Regions from separate parts of the Tepidimonas sp. HKU77 genome, predicted to be linked through region 1. Evidence: predicted binding sites of a transcription regulator. Region 1 holds the regulator's gene; the other holds the start of a gene.
What was found. The regulator HrcA, encoded in region 1, represses chaperone genes, less so after heat shock. The targets are predictions, from matches to a motif close to TTAGCACTCNNNNNNNNNGAGTGCTAA.

Region 1 (3,708 bases):
CCGTCGGGCTGGGCCTGCTGGGTGTGGCTTTGCTGCTCGTGCTGCTGCTGCGTCGGCCGCGCTTCGAGACACCGGCCGACTTGGCGGCCCGCCTGGGGCTGCTGGAGCAGCAAATGCAGGCGCTGCTGCAGACGGGCGCCCGGCTCGACGCCGGGGTGGAGCGGCTGCACACCCGGCTCGATGAGTTCACGGCGGCCACGGCCGAGCGGCTGGAGGCATCGCGCCAGACGCTCGACGCCAAACTCGACCGCACCGTGGAAGAAGCGCGCCAAGGTCGACAGGAACTGGGGCAGGCCACACAGACCACGCTGGAAGCGCTCAAGCGCGACGTCTCCGCCCAGTTGGGCGCGATGTCGCAGGCCCTGAAGGACCAGCTCGAAGCAACGGGCGGCCTGATGCACCGACAGTTTGCCGCGCTGCAGGATTCGGTGGCACAGCAGTTGCAGGCGATGGTGCAGGGGGCACAGCACAACTCGGAGCAGCTGCGTGCCGCGCTCAACGAGCGGCTGGCGGCCATCCAAGCCGACAACACCACCAAGCTGGAGGAGATGCGCCGCACCGTCGACGAAAAACTACACGCCACGCTGGAGCAGCGCCTGGGCGATTCCTTCCGCTTGGTGAGCGAACGGCTGGAGCAGGTGCACGCCGGCCTGGGCGAGATGAAGCAACTGGCCGGTAGCGTGGGCGACCTCAAGCGCGTCATGACCAACGTACGCGCACGCGGCACGTGGGGCGAGGTGCAACTGGGCGCGCTCATCGACAGCCTCTTGACCGTCGAACAATACGAGCGCAACGTGCGCACCGTCGAGGGCAGCAACGAGCTGGTCGAGTTCGCAATCAAGATGCCGGGGCGCCACGACCAGGAGACGGTGTGGCTGCCGATCGACTCCAAGTACCCGGTGGAGGACTATCAGCGGCTGCTGGACGCGCACGACAGCGGTGACAAAGACACGATCGCCCGGGCGACGCAGGCGTTTGCCAGTGCGCTCAAGGCCGAGGCGCGCAAAATCCGCGAAAAATACCTCAACCCCCCCAAGACCACTGACTTCGCGATCCTGTTCCTGCCCACCGAGGGGCTGTTCGCCGAGGCTTGCCGCATCCCCGGCATGGTCGAGACGCTACAAAACGAATGCCGCGTCGTGCTGGCAGGGCCCACGACGTTGGCCGCCATGCTCAACAGCCTGCGGCTGGGCTTTCGCACGCTGGCGATCGAGAAGCGCTCGTCCGAGGTGTGGGCCATCCTGGCCAGCGTCAAGACCGAGTTTGGCAAATTCGGCCAGATCATCGACGCCACGCGCAAATCGATCGACCAGGCGGCGCGCAAGTTCGACGACATCGGCGTGCGCACACGCGCCATCGAGCGCCGCCTGCGGGGCGTGGAGGCGCTGCCAGCCGACGCACCCTCCGGACTGGACGCGACCGACTGGCTGGCAGTGGACGACGATACCGCCTGAGCAGACTGCTAATGGCTTCGCGCGATCACTCCCCCCGACCCTGACTGAGCGCTTGCCCGACCAGCTTGGCGGTAATGTCGACGATTTGGATCATGCGGTCGTAGGGCATGCGCTGCGGGCCGATGACGCCCAAGGTACCCACGACTTGGCCGTCGACTTCATACGGCGCGCTGACCACCGAGAGCTCTTCGTATGGCACCACCTGGCTGTCGCCACCGATGAAAATGCTCACCCCGTCGGCCTGGGCCGAGATGTCCAGCAGCCGCATGACCTGGGTTTTTTGCTCGAACAAATCGAACAGCTTACGCAGATTGCTCATGTCGCGCGCAAAGTCGTCGACCTCCAGCAGGTTGCGCTCGCCCGCGATCACCACCTCGTCCGTCTGGGCCGCCTCGCTGCCGGCCTCCACCGCCTTGACCATCAGCCCCGCAATCTCGCCGCGCAGGGTATCCACCTCGTCGCGCAGGCGCGCACGCACCTCGTCGAGCGCCAGCCCGGCGTAGTGCGCATTCAGGTAGTTGGCCGCCGACTGCAGCTGATCTTGGGTAAATTCCGTCTGGGGGTGCAGGATGCGGTTTTGCACCTCCCCGTCGGGCGAGACCAGAATAACGAGCACGCGGCGCTCCGACAGACGCAGAAATTCGATGTGCCGAAACACGGCCGACCGCCGCGGCACCCGCACCACGCCCACGAAGTGCGACAGCTGCGACAGTAGCTGCGCCGCCTGGCTGAGCACTTGGCGCGGCTGGTCGGCCGCCAACGCCGGCGCGGGCAGGGCGTCGATGGTGGGCAGCTCGGCGCGCCGCACGGTCAGCATCGTGTCCACGAAATAGCGGTAGCCGCGCGGTGTCGGCACGCGCCCGGCCGAGGTGTGGGGACTGGCCACCAGCCCCAAGTCCTCCAGGTCGCTCATCACGTTGCGGATCGTTGCGGGCGACAGATCGAGCCCGGCCGCCTTGGACAGCGTGCGCGAGCCCACCGGCTGGCCGTCCGCTATGTAGCGCTCGACCAACGCCTTGAGCAGCAATTTGGAACGCTCGTCTAACATCATGGCACCGTCGCTTTCTCGTGTTGTAATTTGAGCATGAAACCGCCCACCGTGCAGCCCGCATCGCCCGTCGCGTCCGTGGACGGCAGTGCTGCGTTGCGCTTTGAGCGCGTGGCCCTGGTGGGCAAATACCACGCCAGTGGCAGCCGCGAGGCCCTGGAGCAGGTCGTGCACTTTTTGCACGACCAAGGGTGCGAGGTGACGCTGGAGCGAGAGACGGCGCACCACATCGGCCCGCTGGGGGATGGCACGCGCGACGTTGCGGGCATCGGCGCGCATTGTGACCTGGCACTGGTCGTCGGGGGTGATGGCACCATGCTGGGCATCGGCCGCCAGTTGGGGCCTTATGGTGTACCCCTCATCGGAATCAACCAGGGGCGGCTTGGGTTCATCACCGACATTCCGTTCGATCGGTTCGCCGACATCCTGCATCCCATGCTGCGCGGGGCTTACGAGGAAGAGCGCCGCACCCTCATGCACGCCGGCGTCTGGCGCGATGGGCATGGCGTGTTCGAGACCATCGCCATGAACGACGTGGTGGTCAACCGCGGGGGTGCCCCCAGCATGGTCGAGCTGCGCGTCGAGGTCGATGGCCACTTTGTGGCCAACCAGCGCGCCGATGGGCTCATCATCGCCTCGCCCACGGGTTCCACCGCCTACGCCCTGTCGGCCGGTGGCCCCCTGTTGCACCCCGCGATCGCCGGCTGGGTGATGGTGCCGATCGCGCCGCACACGCTGTCCAACCGCCCCATCGTGCTGCCCAGCGACGGCGAGATCGTGATCGAAGTGGTCGCCGGACGCGAACCCAGCGCGCACTTCGACATGCAAACGTTTACCAGCCTGCTGCCGGGCGACCGCATTGTGGTACGGCGCTCGGTGCACACGCTGCGGCTGCTGCACCCGGTGGGCTGGAGCTACTTCGATACCCTGCGGCGCAAGCTGCACTGGAACGAAGGGGTTGCCACATGACCCCCGTCAAGGAGACCGAGGCATGAGCTGGCTGCGGCTGGCGGTACGCGACTTCGTCATCGTGCGCTCGTTGGATCTGGAATTGGGCCCCGGATTCACGGCCCTGACCGGGGAAACCGGAGCGGGCAAGTCGATCCTGATCGATGCGCTCCAACTGCTGTTGGGCGGACGCGCGGAAGCGCACGTGGTGCGTGAGGGCGCGGCGCGCGCCGAGGTGGCAGGTGAGTTCGACGTGCC
Region 2 (3,708 bases), 1.3 Mb from region 1:
CATCCAGGACGCCTCGTTCGGCCCGACCGGGGGGCGCATCCAGCTCTACCTGACCAAGGATGCACTGGGCGAGGCCACCTATGAAAGCTTCAAACACTGGGATCTCGGCGATATCCTGTACGCCGAAGGCACGGTGTTCAAAACCCGTACGGGTGAGCTCTCGATCAAAGCCGACCGCCTGCGCTTGATCGTCAAAAGCCTGCGCCCGCTGCCGGACAAGTTCCATGGCGTCCATGACCCGGAGCTCAAGGTCCGCCAGCGCTACGTCGACCTGATGACCGACGTCGCGGCTCGCCAGCGCTTCGTGGCGCGCAGCCAGGCCGTCACCGCGGTGCGCGACTTCATGGTGCAGCACGGGTTTCTGGAGGTCGAGACCCCCATGCTGCATCCCATTCCTGGCGGGGCCAACGCCAAGCCGTTCGTCACCCACCACAATGCGCTCGATCAGGACATGTACCTGCGCATCGCGCCGGAGCTGTACTTGAAGCGGCTGTTGGTGGGCGGGTTCGATCGCGTGTTCGAGATCAACCGCAACTTCCGCAACGAGGGGATCAGTGTGCGCCACAACCCCGAGTTCACCATGATGGAGTTCTACGCGGCGTACTGGAACCACGTGGACATGATGGCCTTCACCGAGCGGCTCATCCGGCACGTAGCGCACACCGTGTGCGGCAGCGGCCGGCTGGTCTACCAGGGGCGCGACGTGGACCTCGACGCCCCGTTCGAGCGCCTGACCATTCGCGAAGCCATCCTGCGCCACACCGACGCGGGCGAGCGCGTGGACGACCCGGATTGGTTGCGCGAGCAGTTGCGCCGCCTGGGGGTCGACCCCGTCAAGGAGCGGCTCGATCGCCGCAGCCTGCCCGGGCTGCAGGTGTTGTACTTCGAGGAGACGGTCGAGGACAAGCTCTGGCAGCCCACGTTTATCTGCAACCATCCGACCGAAATTTCGCCGCTGGCGCGGGCGAGCGACACCGACCCTAGCATCACCGAGCGCTTCGAGCTCTACATCACCGGGCGCGAGGTGGGCAACGGCTTTTCCGAGCTCAACGACCCCGAAGACCAAGCCGCCCGTTTTCACGCCCAGGTGGCCAACAAGGACGCGGGCGACGACGAGGCGATGTACTTCGACGCCGACTACATCCGCGCGCTGGAGTACGGCATGCCGCCGGCAGGCGGCTGTGGCATCGGCATCGACCGCCTGGTCATGCTGCTGACCGACAGCCCCAGCATCCGCGACGTGATTTTGTTCCCCGCGCTGCGGCGCGAGGAGTGAGGGGCCGGCCAGGGCTTAGGCGTACGCCTCCAACGCCTTGCGCAGCTTCTTGAGCGCCGCGGCCTCGATCTGGCGGATACGTTCGGCGCTGACGCCGAATTCCTCTGCCAGCTCGTGCAGCGTGGCGCCGCCGCTGCCATCGTCTTTGACCTGCAACCAGCGCGCCGTGACGATGCGCCGCGAACGCTCATCCAACTGGGCCAGCGCGTGCTCGATGCCTTCCGAGCTCAGGCGCTCGCGTTCGCGCGCCTCCAGCACCGCCGTCGGCTCGTGGCGCTGATCGGCCAGATACGCGATGGGGGCGTGGTGGTCTTCTTGGTCATCCTGCGGCAGCGGGTCGAGCGCGACGTCCGTGCCCGACAGGCGGGCTTCCATCTCGATCACGTCTTCGCGACGCACGTTCAATTCGCGGGCGACGGTGTCGATCTCGGCCTCCGTCAGGCGTTCGCGCCCCACGGCATCGTCATCGGCGTCGGCCTTGAAGCCGCGCTTGAGCGAGCGCAGGTTGAAAAACAGCTTGCGCTGCGCTTTGGTGGTGGCCACCTTGACCATGCGCCAGTTGCGCAGGATGAACTCGTGGATCTCCGCTTTGATCCAGTGCACCGCGTAGCTGACGAGTCGCACCCCCTGCGCGGGGTCGAAGCGCTTGACAGCCTTCATCAGGCCGATGTTGCCCTCCTGGATCAGGTCTGCCTGCGGCAGGCCGTATCCCAGGTACTGGCGCGAAATCGCCACCACCAGCCGCAGGTGCGACATGACCAGCTTGCCGGCGGCCTCCAAATCCTGTTGCTCGCGCCAGCGCCGGGCGCATTCGCGCTCCTCCTCCGCGCTGAGCATGGGGATCTGGTTGACGGCGCGGATGTAGGCATCCAGGTTGCCCAGCGGTGGCAACACGAGCGCGCGGCTCGACCACGAGGCGGCCGGCAGCGTCTGGGTGGCCGGGGCGAGGGCAAGCGTCGTGGACATGGGATCTCCTCTCCTGTGGGTTTCCATATTAGCACTCTCTTTGATCGAGTGCCAGTCGTCCAAGTTCCCCAAGCGATGGGCGCGATGCCCAACATCCCGCCAGGGAAATGCCGCTGCCCGGGCTTGACGCCCCACCGCCATTCGGCGACGCTGCGCCCATGGCAGTGATCTGGCGTTTTTTGGGTTGGGCAGCAGACGCCCGTGCGTGGCGTGGCGTGGGCCGCTGAGCGCTGGCTTGGCTGGCTCTATTTCTGTTTTGCCGAGCCCGGCGCGGACGGAGAGGGCAACGCGACCGCGCTGGCGCGCGCGGTGCTGGCACCCGATGCGACCCGCTTGCAGGAGGTGCAGGTCATCTTTCGGCAGCGGCCACGGCACGAGGGCCGATTGCACTTTGGCTACCGCATCGTGGAGGCGCCGGACGGCTGCTGCGGTTGTTGCCAGCGCCCTGACCGGCTTAGAGACCACACGCGGCGCTGCGCGTACACTTGGTGGATATGTCCCGAAATGTCCTGACCTTGCAACAGGCGGTGCGCGCGCACCCGGTGCTGGCCGATGTGGCCGAGCGCGCCTGGGCCTCGCGCCGCCTGTTACAGCGCGTGGCCGTGCATTTGCCCCCGGCGCTGCGGCCCTTGGTGACGGCGGGTCCGCTGGAGGAAGGTGTGTGGTGCCTGCTGGCGGCCAATCCATCGGTGGCGGCCAAGGTGCGCCAGCTCACCCCTGTGCTGCTGGCGGCGGCGCGTGCGGCCAATGCCGAGGTGCAGGTGCTGCAGGTGCGCGTGGCGGGCCGATCGACATAGCCGCGCCGGCAGGGCGCCGGCAGGTTCCACGGTGCGACTTGCTACAGGGCTACAATGGCCATATGACTGACCCGGGGCGCCGCTGTGCCGCGGGCTCGGTATCGGTTGCGCGCCGCCGTGGGCGGGGTGGCGACCTCGTCATCGTTTTCTTTGAGCCGCACGCCTGGCGGGCCGTGCGGTGGGGTTTGTATGGCCATCCCTTTTCTGACCAAGATTTTCGGCAGCCGCAACGATCGGCTGCTCAAGAGCTACCGCAAGACGGTCGAGCGCATCAATGCGCTGGAAGCCTCGTACGCCATGCTGACGGACGAGCAACTGCAGGCCAAGACGGCCGAGTTCCGCCAGCGGCTGGCCAATGGCGAGTCACTCGATGCGCTGCTGCCAGAGGCATTCGCCACCGTGCGCGAGGCGAGCAAGCGCGTCATGAAGATGCGCCACTTCGACGTGCAGCTCATCGGCGGCATCGCGTTGCACCAGGGCAAGATCGCCGAGATGCGCACCGGTGAGGGCAAGACGCTGACGGCGACACTGCCGGTGTACCTGAACGCGCTGACCGGCAAGGGCGTGCATGTGGTCACCGTCAACGACTACTTGGCCAACCGCGACGCGCAGTGGATGGGCAAGCTCTACCAGTGGTTGGGGCTGAGCGTCGGGGTCAATTTGCCGTTG

Region 2: the regulator HrcA is predicted to act here: its motif matches at 2,271-2,297, upstream of rpoH (RNA polymerase sigma factor RpoH).

What each region holds. Positions count from the first base shown of each region.
Region 1 covers NZ_CP187300.1:459,442-463,149, forward strand. Annotated here, with positions in the region: gene rmuC (DNA recombination protein RmuC) at 1-1,454, shown strand, start outside; gene hrcA (heat-inducible transcriptional repressor HrcA) at 1,480-2,502, opposite strand; gene ACPP3B_RS02130 (NAD kinase) at 2,533-3,471, shown strand; gene recN (DNA repair protein RecN) at 3,494-3,708, shown strand, end outside.
Region 2 covers NZ_CP187300.1:1,967,651-1,971,358, forward strand. Annotated here, with positions in the region: gene lysS (lysine--tRNA ligase) at 1-1,276, shown strand, start outside; gene rpoH (RNA polymerase sigma factor RpoH) at 1,292-2,242, opposite strand; gene ACPP3B_RS09525 (PQQ-dependent sugar dehydrogenase) at 2,444-2,755, shown strand; gene ACPP3B_RS09530 (hypothetical protein) at 2,737-3,039, shown strand; gene secA (preprotein translocase subunit SecA) at 3,229-3,708, shown strand, end outside.